DNA from 3 places in the Marinobacter salinus genome. Region 3 is predicted to be linked to each of the others. Evidence: predicted binding sites of a transcription regulator. Region 3 holds the regulator's gene; each other region holds the start of a gene.
What was found. The regulator sigma-54, encoded in region 3, starts transcription at its own class of promoters, with help from an activator protein. The targets are predictions, from matches to a motif close to ANTGGCATNNANNTTGCTNT.
Positions count from the first base shown of each region.

Region 1: the regulator sigma-54 is predicted to act here: its motif matches at 2,559-2,578, upstream of flgA (flagellar basal body P-ring formation chaperone FlgA).
Region 2: the regulator sigma-54 is predicted to act here: its motif matches at 1,613-1,632, upstream of glnA (glutamate--ammonia ligase).

Region 1 covers NZ_CP017715.1:1,446,676-1,451,405, forward strand. Annotated here, with positions in the region: gene BKP64_RS06595 (MFS transporter) at 1-731, opposite strand, end outside; gene BKP64_RS06600 (CheR family methyltransferase) at 736-1,563, opposite strand; gene BKP64_RS06605 (chemotaxis protein CheV) at 1,601-2,530, opposite strand; gene flgA (flagellar basal body P-ring formation chaperone FlgA) at 2,718-3,419, shown strand; gene flgM (flagellar biosynthesis anti-sigma factor FlgM) at 3,615-3,941, shown strand; gene BKP64_RS06620 (flagella synthesis protein FlgN) at 3,949-4,419, shown strand; gene BKP64_RS06625 (pilus assembly protein PilB) at 4,499-4,730, opposite strand, start outside.
Region 2 covers NZ_CP017715.1:2,634,848-2,639,577, reverse strand. Annotated here, with positions in the region: gene glnA (glutamate--ammonia ligase) at 55-1,458, opposite strand; gene typA (translational GTPase TypA) at 2,002-3,813, shown strand; gene pip (prolyl aminopeptidase) at 3,913-4,730, shown strand, end outside.
Region 3 covers NZ_CP017715.1:461,681-466,410, reverse strand. Annotated here, with positions in the region: gene lptC (LPS export ABC transporter periplasmic protein LptC) at 1-162, shown strand, start outside; gene lptA (lipopolysaccharide transport periplasmic protein LptA) at 146-694, shown strand; gene lptB (LPS export ABC transporter ATP-binding protein) at 672-1,397, shown strand; gene BKP64_RS02210 (RNA polymerase factor sigma-54) at 1,558-3,084, shown strand; gene hpf (ribosome hibernation promoting factor) at 3,196-3,504, shown strand; gene ptsN (PTS IIA-like nitrogen regulatory protein PtsN) at 3,591-4,061, shown strand; gene rapZ (RNase adapter RapZ) at 4,090-4,730, shown strand, end outside.

The DNA of each region.
Region 1 (4,730 bases), 980 kb from region 3:
GCGTCATTCAGGTCATGCCCGGCCAACTCTGTCATGCTAAGTGGCGTCGCGGTCATAATAAAGCTCATGACAGCGTACCCGACAGACGCAGCACTGATGGCCGCCCAGACGAGCGGATTTTTGAGAATTTCTGTTAGCGGACGACCACCCCCGGAATGGGTTTCCCGAACCAGCTCCCCCCCGGCCCTGTACCCCAGAACCAGAATGACCAGAGCCGATGCCTGCACCGCTGCCAGCCCCAGCCAACTGAGCAGGAACGGATGCTCTCCGCCACCACCCAGCGCAGCGACTTCAGGACCAAGCCAGGCAGCAACGAGACCACCCAGTAGCACGCGGGCGGCAGCCGTCGCGGCCAAACCGGGAGGTACCGACTCCATCGCGGCAAAACGATACTGATGAACAACGGCCAAGCCGGTTCCGCCAAGGACAGATGCCAGACAAAGCAAAGGAAACAGGCCCTGCCAGGAAGCCAAGGCACCCAAAAATGCGGCTGTCATACCCATGACAGTTCCGAGGAGCATCACCCGTTTTCGGCCAATTCTTTCCATCAGCCAGGTCGCGGGCTTGATGGCCAGCACCGTACCCACGACAACCAGCCCGACAGGTAGTGTGGCATATTCTGGCACGGGAGAAAGGAGGCGACCCTGGATACTACCAATGAAAACAATGAAGGGCGCCGTACACATGGCGAGTGCCTGCGCGGCAACCAGAACCCAGACGTTGAGGGGCATGGCGTTACTTTTTCCTGTAAATAATGCCCGGATGGCACTGCACCATCTCATAGAGATGCGACAGCCCGTTAAGGGACTCCGAGGCGCCAAGTATCAGGTAACCGCCGGGGTTCAGCGTGGCATGAATCCGGGTAAGAATGTCCTTTTTCAGCTCTGCTGAGAAATAGATCAGAACATTCCGGCACATAACGATATCAAACTTCCCCAGCATGTAGCGTTCCAGCAGATTCAGCTCCTTGAACTCCACCATGCCTTTCAGTTGGGGACGAATCTGCCAGCCACCATTGGGTGATGGTGTAAAGAACTGCTTCTGGCGTTCGGGTGAAAGCCCACGGCCGATAGCAATCATTTCGTACTCGCCACGCCGGGCCACCTCCAGAACGCTCTTGGAAATATCCGTTGCCGTTATTCTGACATCGCGTATTTTTCCAGGCCTGGTGCGCCGGAACTCTTCCAAAATCATTCCGATCGAGTATGGTTCCTGCCCCGTTGAACAGGCTGCCGACCAGAGTCGTAACGGCTGGGTCAGCTTTCGTTCAGCGAACTCCGGAAGTAACTTTTCCTGAAGGATACGAAATGGATGATTGTCCCTGAACCACAGCGTCTCGTTGGTTGTCATTGCATCAATGACAACCTCCCGGAGGTTGGCCCTCCCCGGACGCTTGAGACGCTCTAGCAGCCCGCCAAGAGAGTCGAGCTGATTTTCTTCCAGAATGCGCCGGAGGCGGCTTTTGACCAGGTACTGTTTATTGTCACCCAGTAAAATGCCGCACGCATCCTGCAGGAACGTCTTAAAAGCTTCGTATTCCTGTGGAGTTATATCCGCTTTCATTGAATCTCAGTTCTGAATGAATCCGTGAGCAGTGGTCTCAACCCTGATCAATGATTTCCATCACCCGCTCTGCAAGCTCGTCCGGGCTGAACTTGGCCATGAAGTCGTCAGCACCGACCTTCTGAACCATAGCTTTATTGAAAACACCGCTCAATGAAGTATGCAGCATTATAAACAAATCGCTGAGCGCCGGATCAGCCTTACAACGGGTAACCAGGGTATAACCGTCCATTTCCGGCATCTCCACATCGGAAATCACCAGAGCCAGATGATCCCGCGCTTTTGAGCCGTCTTCCGTGATCTCTTTAAGATACTGAAAAGCCTGCTTGCCGTCGTTCTTCGTAACAACTTCCATCCCGATGGCCGTAAGGCAGCGCTCAATCTGGCGGCGGGCGACTGTCGAGTCGTCAACAACGAGCACGGGCAGGTGTCCGGGCACCCTCTCTGCACTCTTGCTCAGCACGGCCTCCGTAACATCTTCACGGAGAGGAGAAACTTCTGAAAGAATCTTCTCTACATCAATAATTTCTACTAGTTTATCATCAATTTTGGTCACCGCCGTCAGATAGACATCCTTACCGGCACCTTTCGGCGGCGGAAGAATATCCTCCCAGTTCATGTTCATGATCCGTTCAACCCCGGAGACCAGAAAACCCTGCGTCTTGCGATTATATTCGGTGATGATCACAAAACTGGTTGCCAGCTCCTCCTGCGGTATACCCGGAAGGCCAATCGACATACTGAGATCAATGATCGGAATGGTTTCGCCCCGGATGTGAGCCACGCCACGCACCACGGTTCTGCTATTGGGAATCGAAGACAGCTTCGGGCATTGCAGAACCTCTTTGACTTTGAACACATTGATGCCGTACATCTGTCGCCCGCGCAAGCGGAACAGAAGCAGCTCAAGACGATTCTGCCCAACCAGCTGGGTACGCTGATTTACACTATCCAATACCCCTGCCATCTTTTCTCTCCTGGCTCGCCGGAACTACGTCGGCATGCATTTTGCTCGGTCCTTTGAAATTCAACCGGCTGACAATAAACCGTCATCACCATACGGTTTCAGTCTGTTTAACGGCCATCACGCCCGAACCCTTAGCAACTATCGGGCATTTGGACTCTGATTGACAGCATAGGACAAACTAACAGGTATGCGCACCACCATTTACGCCCTAACCCTGCTAATGTCTAGCTTCAGCGCATTCGCCGGAACAGAACTAACCGCAACCCAGGTCCACGAAGCGGCGGTTGGATTTCTTGAGATTTTTGCCAAACAGCAGGCCGCGAACGGCTACAAGGTATCCTTCGAAACAGGCAGTATCGACGACAGGCTGTCACTGGCACATTGCCTAAACCCACTCTCGGTTGAATTCACGGGTGACCCCTGGAAAAGCACGCGCCCCTCGCTTCAGGTTGCCTGCGAGAGTGAACGACCCTGGCGCCTGTTTGTGACCGCATCGGTTTCCATAACCGGGCCTGCCCTTGTTGCTGCGCGCCCGCTTACCCGGGGAGAGCGTGTGACGAAAGACATGGTGACAACAGACACGGTTGTAATCAACGCCACCCGGCGCGGAATTATGCGCCAGGCACAGGACGTGGTAGGCATGGAAGTTCGGCGGCCGGTCAATTCCGGCTCACTGATTACACCGGACCTTCTGGCAGCCCCTGACGCTGTCGAAAGGGGCGACCATGTTATCATTACCGCAAAGAGTGGCTCATTCTCGGTGAGTACGCGCGGCAAGGCGCTGGCAAGTGCGTCTGTCGGTGAGCAGGTGTTGGTTGAAAACCTTGTTTCCGCCAGGACTGTTAAGGCAAATGTTGTGGCTCCGGGCCGGGTAGAGATTCCCATGTAACACGCGGCAAAGGCAACGCGGTGCCGCCCGGCAAGAAACTGCCGTGTTTGCCCTCCTCTCGCGGGTGCCAGAGTGAAAAAATATTAATGCAGGGGCCTGAAATTTTTCTAAAGGTACGGACGGCCCGGCCGTTAAACGACTATAAATTCGAGTAAGTCACGTCCGAGCGTGACGTCACACGCAGCAGGTATTGATATGTCAGTTGACTTAAATGGAATTGGCCCAGGCCAGGTCAACACCCAGCGGACCACGGCCGACAAGGCAACGGGCACCCAGGCTGCCCAGCCGGCAACCGACCAACAGGCAAAATCCCAAGCGCAGGGCGCACGGGGAGAGAACGTCAGCCTGAGCAGTCAGGCCAAGAACCTTAAACAGCTTGAACAGAAGCTGGGTGACTTTCCGGAGATGGATGACGATCGGATTGCCGAAATCCGGTCAGCTCTGGAGAATGGCACTTATAAGGTGGACGCAGAGAAGCTGGCCCAGAAAATGCTTGAGATGGATGAAAGCATTTTCGGGTGAGTAAACCATGGCTCCAATTGATGAACTGAAACACGCTCTTTCTCAGGATGTCCAGCAACTGCAAGAACTGGAGGACATCCTTCTCAAGGAGAAAACCTGCCTGGCATCGTCAGATATACGCGCACTGGATGCTCTGACCGCCGAAAAAAATCAATTGCTGAGCGAGATCCGCGAACGGGCGAAACAGAAAATTCGTACGCTTGTTGCTATGGGCTACCGACCGGATAGCGGGGAGCCCTCACGCTTTATTCGCAGCGCAGGCCTGACCGAACTCTACAGCCTCTGGAAAGAGGCAGATGTCAAAATGTCGGTGTGCCAGACACTCAACCATAATAACGGTCGAATCATGAGCCACCTTCAGAAACGGCTCTCCCGCCTTACAGATATTTTTCGGGGCGCAACCGCCCAGCAAAAGCTTTATGGTGCAAAAGGAGAACACACGTCGGTATCAAGCCGGACCATTCTTGCGAGCGCCTGAAACACTGACGTGTCCTTGAATAAGATGCCCGGCAGGACCGGGCGTTTTCGTGTCAGGAGCCCCGCCCCGCCCGAACCGCTCATCGTGTGTAGATAGTTATCCTGGAATCGGGATGGAACCGGACGTCGTTGATGCTCACATTGCCCATTGACGGGGAATGATTCCCGCTGACCCGTATGTTGTCCATCCGGATTTCCTCAATACGCTCCGGAAAAGCCAGCATGAGCGCGCCGTCCTTCCGAACACTGTAGCTCGGCTCTCCATCGCGGTAATGGACTCCGGAAATCGTGAGATCGGAATCAAGAAAGTTC
Region 2 (4,730 bases), 1.9 Mb from region 3:
AGCCCCGCTTTCGGGCGGGGCTCTTTCACACAATTCCGAATAAACGGGCTGTGTTTAGCAGGAGTAGTACAGCTCGAACTCAACCGGATGTGTGGTCATGTTCAGGCGCTCTACTTCGCCGCGCTTCAGTTCAACGTAACCCCCGATCATGTCCTCGGTGAAGACGCCACCGCGGGTCAGGAACTCGTGGTCGGCTTCGAGGCAATCCAGAGCTTCGGCCAGGGTTTCTGCTACGACCGGAATGTTCAGCGCCTCTTCTTTAGGCAGGTCGTACAGGTCCTTGTCCATGGCATCGCCCGGGTGGATCTTATTCTGGATGCCGTCCAGGCCAGCCATCATCAGGGCTGCGAACGCCAGGTACGGGTTGGCAGACGCGTCCGGGAAGCGCACTTCAATGCGACGTGCCTTCGGGGTGTTCACGTACGGAATACGGATCGAGGCTGAACGGTTACGGGCGGAGTAGGCCAGCATAACCGGTGCTTCAAAGCCCGGAACCAGACGCTTGTAGGAGTTGGTAGAGCTGTTGGTGAAGGCATTGATGGCCTTGGCGTGCTTGATAACACCGCCGATGTAGTACAGCGCTGCTTCACTGAGGCCCGCGTAGCTGTCGCCTGCAAACAGGTTTTTGCCATCTTTGCTCAGTGACATGTGCACGTGCATGCCGGAACCGTTATCTCCAACAACCGGCTTCGGCATGAAGGTGGCGGTCTTGCCGTATGCGTGAGCCACGTTGTGTACGCAGTACTTCAGAATCTGAACTTCGTCAGCTTTCTTGGTCAGCGTGTTGGCGCCAACACCGATTTCACACTGGCCCGCTGTACCAACTTCGTGGTGGTGAACCTCAATGTCCAGTCCCATGGATTCCATGGCGGCACACATGGCGCCACGCAGGTCGTGCAGGCTGTCTACCGGTGGAACCGGGAAGTAGCCGCCTTTTACGCCCGGACGGTGGCCAATGTTGTTGCGATCGAAATCTTCACCGGAAACCCAGGCCGCTTCTTCGGAGTGGATAGAGTAGTTGGCGCCTTTCATGTCGACTTCCCATTTGACGGAGTCAAATACGAAGAATTCAGGCTCGGGGCCAAACAACGCGCCATCAGCGATGCCAGTGGATTTCAGATATTCTTCTGCACGACGGGCAACGGAGCGTGGGTCACGCTCATAACCCTGCATGGTGGAAGGCTCTACGATGTCGCAGGTAATGTTGACAGTGGTTTCTTCGGTGAACGGGTCCAGGACGGTGCTGGAATCATCCGGCATCAGAATCATGTCGGATTCGTTGATGCCTTTCCAGCCTGAGATTGAAGAGCCGTCGAACATCTTTCCGTCAGCAAAGAAGTCTTCGTCTACCTCGGAAGCCGGCAGAGTTACGTGCTGTTCCTTGCCGCGGCTGTCAGTGAATCGCAGGTCGACCCACTTAACTTCGTGTTCTTTGATCAAATCAACTGTCTTGGACATTTCACATGCTCCGTAAGTTATCCCGCGTCAGCGGACACATTCATGTTCATTAGGCCGGATCGTTCAGAGTTACTGATATCCGATCTATTATTCAGGAAATGGCAGCTTAACAAATGCCAGTGCCACTTACCTGCAAATTTCGGCTGATTTCGATAAAGCAAGGCGCTTGCCAATTTTTAGGGCACGCGCCAGAGGTCATGTGTCGCGGGGCTTTTCGCCATGTTCGCCTTGCTGGACATGATGTATTGGTGCGGCTAGCTTTCGAAACGAGCACCAAAATGGGGCGCATCGAATAAGGTGTGCATTAAAATGGTGCGTATTCACTCTGAAGGAATAAGCGTTTTTCTTCATATTAACGACACAGACTTTTCGATATACTGCGCGCCTCCTCATTTTAACCCTGACTCGCTCAGCCAGTCGGGGGCTGGTGCCGCCCGGCGCCGGACGATGGGTTCATTTTACGGATTTGAGATGGCATGTGAGAGGCTTTGCCTCCTTTTAGACCCTCTCAGGTCAAAGAAAGCATGCCGCAGGATTAAAGTTGTGATTGAGAAGCTTCGTAATATCGCCATTATCGCCCACGTCGACCATGGCAAGACCACGCTCGTAGACAAACTGTTGCGTCAGTCCGGCACGCTGGACCGCAAAGAGCTCGAGAACGAGCGCGTGATGGATTCCAACGACCAGGAAAAAGAGCGTGGCATCACCATTCTCGCCAAGAATACGGCCCTGAAGTGGAATGACTACGACATTAACATCGTGGACACGCCAGGGCACGCCGATTTCGGTGGTGAAGTCGAGCGGGTTATGAGTATGGTCGATTGCGTGTTGCTGGTGGTGGACTCTATTGATGGTCCCATGCCGCAAACCCGGTTTGTGACTCAGAAAGCCTTTGATGCGGGCCTTCACCCGATCGTGGTAGTCAACAAGATTGACCGCCCCGGTGCCCGGCCTGACTGGGTTGTTGATCAGGTCTTTGATCTGTTTGATAACCTTGGCGCCACTGACGAGCAGCTGGACTTCCCCATTGTCTATGCCAGTGCCCTGAATGGCATCGCCGGCATGGATCACGAGAACCTCGATGACAACATGGATGCGGTGTTTCAGGCGATTGTTGATCATGTGCCGGCACCGAATGTCGATCTGGACGGGCCGTTCCAGATGCAGATTTCCCAGCTGGATTACAGTAGCTTTCTGGGTGTAATTGGCATCGGCCGGATCGCTCGCGGCAAGATCAAGACCAATTCGCCGGTGACCGCTATTGGTGCCAACGGCAAAAAACGTAATGGCCGTATCCTCAAAATTATGGGGCACTCCGGTCTGCAACGGGTCGAGGTTGATGAAGCGCAGGCAGGCGATATTGTCTGTGTGAGCGGCCTGGATGAGCTGTTTATTTCCGACACGCTGTGTGATCAGAACAATGTCGAGGCGTTGCCGCCGCTGACAGTCGATGAACCGACGGTATCCATGACCTTCCAGGTCAACGATTCGCCGTTCTGCGGTAAAGAAGGCAAGTTCATAACCAGCCGAAACATTAAAGAGCGTCTGGAAAAGGAGCTTCTTCACAACGTTGCGTTGCGCGTTGAAGAAGGCGAGTCTGCCGACAAGTTCAAGGTTTCCGGCCGAGGCGAACTGCACCTGTCGGTGCTGATTGAAAACATGCGTCGCGAGAACTTCGAGTTGGCCGTTGGTCGTCCTGAAGTGGTCATCAAGGAAGTCGATGGTGTAAAGCAAGAGCCCTACGAGAACGTTATTATCGACATCGAAGAGCAGCACCAGGGTGCCTTGATGGAGCAGATGGGCCTGCGCAAGGGCGACCTGACCAATATGGTTCCGGATGGCAAGGGACGTATGCGTCTGGAATACACCATTCCAGCGCGCGGCCTTATCGGTTTCCGTAACTCGTTTCTGACCCTGACTTCGGGCTCCGGTATTCTGACTTCAACCTTCAGCCATTACGGCCCGATCAAGGGTGGCGATGTCACCAGTCGCCAGAACGGCGTATTGGTGTCCATGGCGACCGGTGCCGCGTTGACGTACTCGCTGGAAACTCTGCAGAGCCGCGGTAAACTGTTCCTGGATCCTGGGCAGGAGATCTATGAAGGTCAACTGTGCGGTATCCACAGTCGCGATAACGATCTGGTTGTGAACCCGACCAAGGGCAAGAAGCTCGATAACATGCGGGCTTCTGGTAAAGACGAGGTGATTGCTCTGGTACCACCGATCAAGTTCACCCTTGAGCAGGCGCTGGAGTTTATTGATGATGACGAGCTCGTTGAGGTGACGCCCAAGTCGATTCGTCTTCGTAAGAAGCTTCTGACCGAGAACGATCGTAAGCGCGCACACAAGAAGTGATCTGTCTTGTTTAAGACAAAGGGGTAGGCCGCATGCGGCCTGCCCCTTTTTTGTTTCCTTCAACTAGACTTCGTTGTACACACTTTTCCGGAGCGCCTCATGCTCACCCTGTATCCTGAAATCAAGCCCAATGCCCAGCATCGTATTGCGGTTGATCCGCCTCATGAACTCTATGTTGAAGAATCCGGAAACCCCGATGGCATCCCCGTTATCGTGATTCACGGTGGCCCGGGTGGTGGTTGTGAGGATTACCACCGGCAATTTTTCGATGCGGAGCGCTTTCGTATCATCCTTATGGATCAGCGGGGAGCTGGGAGGTCAACACCGTTGGCTGAGCTTGAGGGAAACAGCACGAACAAGCTGGTCGAAGACCTGGAAACCGTTCGCTCATTCCTTGGGGTTGACCAATGGTTGCTGTTCGGAGGAAGCTGGGGTTCAACTCTGAGCCTGGTATACGCTCAGGCGCACCCGGAAAGGGTGCTTGGCTTGGTGTTGCGGGGTATCTTCCTGTGCCGTCCCCGGGATATTCAGTGGTTTTATCAGGACGGAGCCAGTCGAGTCTTTCCGGATTACTGGGAGGCGTTTGAAAGCCAGATTCCGGCGGATGAGCGAAACGATATGGTTTCCGCCTATTACCGGAAGCTGACCAGCTCCAATGAGCTCGAGCAGATACAGGCAGCCAAGGCCTGGTCAATCTGGGAGGGTCGGTGTGCCACCCTGCATCCCAATCCGAGGGTTGTCGAACATTTTGGGCACCCACACGTGGCAATCGCTCTGGCCCGGATTGAGTGTCACTATTTTATGAATTCTGCGTTTCTTGAGCCGGACCAGATTGTCCGCGATGCAGGAAAGCTCTCCGAGATTCCGGGGATTATTGTGCATGGGCGTTACGATATGGTGTGTCCGCTTGAAAATGC
Region 3 (4,730 bases):
CTGACGCTCGATAATGACATGGGCACCGCCTACACCGATGCACCCGTCGAGATTATCGATCAGGTGGGCGTGACTCGTGCCACGGGTATGAAGGCATGGATTGATCAACGTGTTCTGGAACTAAACTCCCAGGTGGAAGGACGTTATGAAACCGTTAAATAATCACCTCCGGGCGCTGCTGACAGCCGTAATCGGCCTGGCTCTGGTAACCCCCGCAACGGCTTTTGATCTGGATTCAGACCAGCCCATCAAGGTGAGCGCCAATAACGCGCGCCTGGACGACAGCAAGGGTATCGCGACCTACACGGGCGCTGTCGAACTGATTCAGGGTAAAACCCGCCTTTCCGCAGAGCGTGTTGTGCTGTTTCGAAACGAGGCAGGTCTGAGCCGCATCGAGGCATCAGGGAATCCAGCCCATTACCGGCAGCCGTCCCGGGAGGGTAACGGTGAGACCGACGCAAGAGCCCGCAACATCACCTGGTCTGCCTCTGACAAGGAGCTGACGTTTGAGCGTGAAGCCGTCATTGAGCAAAATGGCAACCTGTTCCGTGGTGACGTCATTCATTATGATACGGTCCGCCGGGTCGTTACCGCGGAGGGCGGACAAGACACCGGCTCCGGCACCGGTCGCGTTGAAATGGTAATCCAGCCACGCAACACACAGGGATCCGATGGCAGTTCTCAGAGCCAGTAATCTGGCAAAAAGCTATAAACAGAAGAAAGTGGTGATCGACGTTTCCCTGGAAATCCGAAGCGGTGAAATTGTCGGTCTGCTTGGTCCGAATGGCGCCGGGAAGACAACGTGTTTCTACATGATTGTCGGGCTGGTGCCGGCTGACAAGGGTCGGGTCACCATCGACAGCCAAGACATTACGCCCCTACCGATGCACGGCCGCGCCCGCAAGGGAATCGGCTATCTGCCACAGGAAGCGTCGGTTTTCCGGAAACTCTCCGTGCGCGACAACATCATGGCCATTCTGGAAACCCGCAAAGGGCTCAGTCGCACCGACCGCGATGCCAAACTGCAAGAACTTCTGGAAGAGTTCCATATCACCCACATTCGCGACAGTGTCGGCATGGCGTTGTCAGGGGGGGAGCGCCGGCGGGTAGAAATCGCCAGGGCCCTCGCAATGGAGCCCGCATTTATCCTGCTGGACGAGCCTTTCGCCGGCGTGGACCCGATTTCCGTCAGCGATATCAAACATATTATCCGCCACCTTCGGGACAAAGGCATCGGTGTTCTGATTACCGATCACAATGTGCGGGAAACCCTCGATATTTGTGAAAAGGCCTACATAGTTTCCGGCGGGCACATCATTGCGTCCGGCAACTCAGAGGCGATACTGGCCAACGAACAGGTCAAGGAAGTGTATCTCGGCGATGAATTCAGGCTGTGACGTCCCTCGGCCGATTGTGTTGATGACCGCTAGCAAGTAAACTCGGCAAAGAACTTGCTTGGGCTTCTGCCTGACATGGCAAGTAACCGGCATACAACGATTTTTTATTTTACTGCCTCGATGCAGAGCGCTGATTAGCAACGGATCCTGAACCATGGTGATGAAAGCCTCCTTACAGTTAAAGCTGGGTCAAAGCCTGACCATGACGCCCCAGCTGCAACAGGCGATCCGGCTACTGCAGCTCTCCACCCTCGACCTTCAACAGGAAATCCAGCAGGCACTGGAATCCAACCCCATGCTGGAGAACTCCGAGGAGGATGACGAGCCGGAAGCCAGCTCAAACGAAGACAGCGGAAATCGTGACGAGAGCAGCACCGAAGCCAGTGCCGAGCCAGCCTCGGAGTCTGCCTCTGACTGGGATGAAACAGAAAATGGTCCGGACTGGACTTCAGAAAATGAGATTCCGGACAATATTCCCGATGATCTGCCCGTCGATACTGCCTGGGATGATATCTACCAGTCTGCCCCGGCATCGACCGCCCGGAACGATGACGAAAACGATCACGACTTCGAAACCCGCAACTCCCCCACCGAAACCCTTCAAGATCACCTTGAGTGGCAACTGAACCTGACGCCGTTAAACGAACGGGACCGGGCCATTGCCCACGCGCTGATGGATGCGGTGAATGAGCGGGGCTACCTGACCAGCCCTCTGGAAGAAATCCACGCGGGCCTGCTTGATGAGAATGAGGAAGATCCGCTGGAACTGGACGAGGTGGAGGCGGTCCTGCACCGGTTGCAGCACTTCGATCCTCCCGGCGTGTTTGCCCGGGACCTCCAGGAATGCCTGCTCATCCAACTGAATCAGTTGCCTCCAGACACACCATGGCTGGCCCAGGCCCGGTTAGTGATTACCCACTATATCAATCTCCTGGGTAATCGTGACTACGCTCAGTTACTGCGCCGAAGCCGCTTGAAAGAAGATCAGCTCCGAGAGGTTCTGGCGCTCATTACCGGCCTAAACCCTCGCCCGGGTGATGTCCTCGACCGCGCCGAACCCGACTACGTCATACCCGACGTTATTGTCCGCAAACATAATGGTCGCTGGCGCGTCGAGCTGAATCCTGAAATTGCCCCCCGCATTCGTGTCAATGCAAGCTATGCTTCTCTTATACGGCGGGCCGATAGCAGCGCGGACAACACCTACCTGCGGGATCAGCTTCAAGAGGCAAAGTGGTTTATCAAAAGCCTGCAAAGCCGAAACGAAACCCTGCTGAAGGTGGCGACACGTATCGTGGAACACCAACAGGGATTTCTGGATGAAGGTGAAGAGGCCATGAAGCCCCTGATCCTCTCGGACATTGCCCAGGCGGTAGAGATGCATGAATCGACGATCTCCCGTGTGACCACACAGAAGTACATGCATACTCCCCGGGGGATTTTTGAGCTTAAATATTTCTTCTCCAGCCATGTCAGCACCAACGAGGGGGGGGAATGCTCCTCAACAGCAATCCGCGCAATGATCAAAAAGCTGATTGCGGCAGAAACTCCCAAAAAGCCGTTGAGTGACAGTAAAATTGCAGCCATGCTAGGGGAACAGGGTATCAAGGTGGCGAGACGCACCGTGGCCAAGTATCGGGAAGCGATGCATATTCCGCCCTCGAATGAGCGGAAGCGACTGGTTTAGGCAAGCGCTGCCCGGAACAGGATTTGCCAAGGAATACTATTCGCCGGCGCGCGATGCGCCAGCACCCAGCCCGGCCCTTCGAGGCCGGCATGATGACAACAGGAGAAGCCTATGCAACTCAACATTTCAGGCCATCACGTAGAACTGACTCCCGCTTTGAAAGATTATGTTTCAGAGAAATTTGAGAAACTGGAACGCCACTTTGACCACATCAGTAATTGTCAGGTGACCCTGGAAGTGGAAAAAGTGCGTCAGATGGCGGAAGCAACCCTTCACGTGGTTGGTGGTGAGATTCACGCAAAGGCTGAGAATGAGGACATGTATGCAGCGATTGACTCGCTCATTGACAAACTGGACCGCCAGATCCTCAAGCACAAGGAAAAAAATGTAGACCGGATGCACGGAAACGGCTCTCGTTAACTACCCGTTTTCATGCGTGTCATCTCATCGCGCTGCGGCATGGCTATCCTGCCGCAGCCTTTTTTTTACGGAAATGCAGTCGATTCATGAGCGACACATCCCTGACCATTGACAACATACTTGCTCCAGAGCTGACCCTTTGCCGGGTTCAGGCCTCCAGCAAGAAACGGGTTCTGGAATTCATTGCCGAGCAGATCAACCAGCATGACGGTTCGCTCAGTGAGACCCAGATTTTCAACAACCTGGTCGCCCGCGAGCGCTTGGGCAGCACTGGCATCGGGCAAGGCATCGCCATACCCCATTGCCGCCTCGAAGGATTGGATCACGTCGTTGGTGTACTGATGACGCTGGAAGAAAGCATTGAGTTCGACGCTATCGATAACCAGCCGGTCGACCTGGTGTTTGCCCTCGTTGTTCCCAAGGAGGCCACCAGCGAGCACCTGGAGCTGCTAAGCCAACTGGCGGAGAAGTTTAATGAACGCGCATTCTGCGATCGCCTGCGCCAGTCTGACGACGCCAAAACACTGTATGAGCGTATGACTGCAGCAAACGGCTGACACTGATTTTTGTGGAGAAGGGGTAACCATGAAACTGATCATCGTCAGTGGCAGGTCCGGTTCAGGCAAGAGTACGGCACTCCATGTTCTTGAAGACCTGGGGTTTTATTGCATTGACAACCTCCCCATTGGACTGCTTTTCCCGCTCACACGGGAAGCCACTAACCAGGCAACACCCGGCCGGCTAGGCAAAATGGCCGTCAGTATTGATGCACGCAACCTGTCCGGCGAACTCGCCAATTTTGAAGAGATATACCGGCAGCTCCAGGAAACCGGAGTCACCGTCGAAGTCATATTTCTCGATGCCGACGAACAATCCCTGCTCCAGAGATTCCACGCCACTCGCCGCAAGCACCCCCTAAGCGATGATAAAACATCTCTCAGGGAAGCCATCAGTTATGAAAAGGAGTGCCTGGAACCGCTCTCCAAGCTGTCAGATCTTTATGTGAATACCACTGGCATGTCCATGTACGAACTGCGCGACATGATCAAACAGCGCGTCGTGGGCCGGAAAGACCAGGAGCTCGCCCTGTTGTTCCAGTCCTTTGGTTTCAAACACGGTGTTCCGCTGGACTCCGACTATGTGTTCGACGTGCGCTGTCTTCCAAACCCATACTGGGACAACAGTCTGCGCAAGTTCGTCGGCACCGATCAGCCAGTCATCGACTT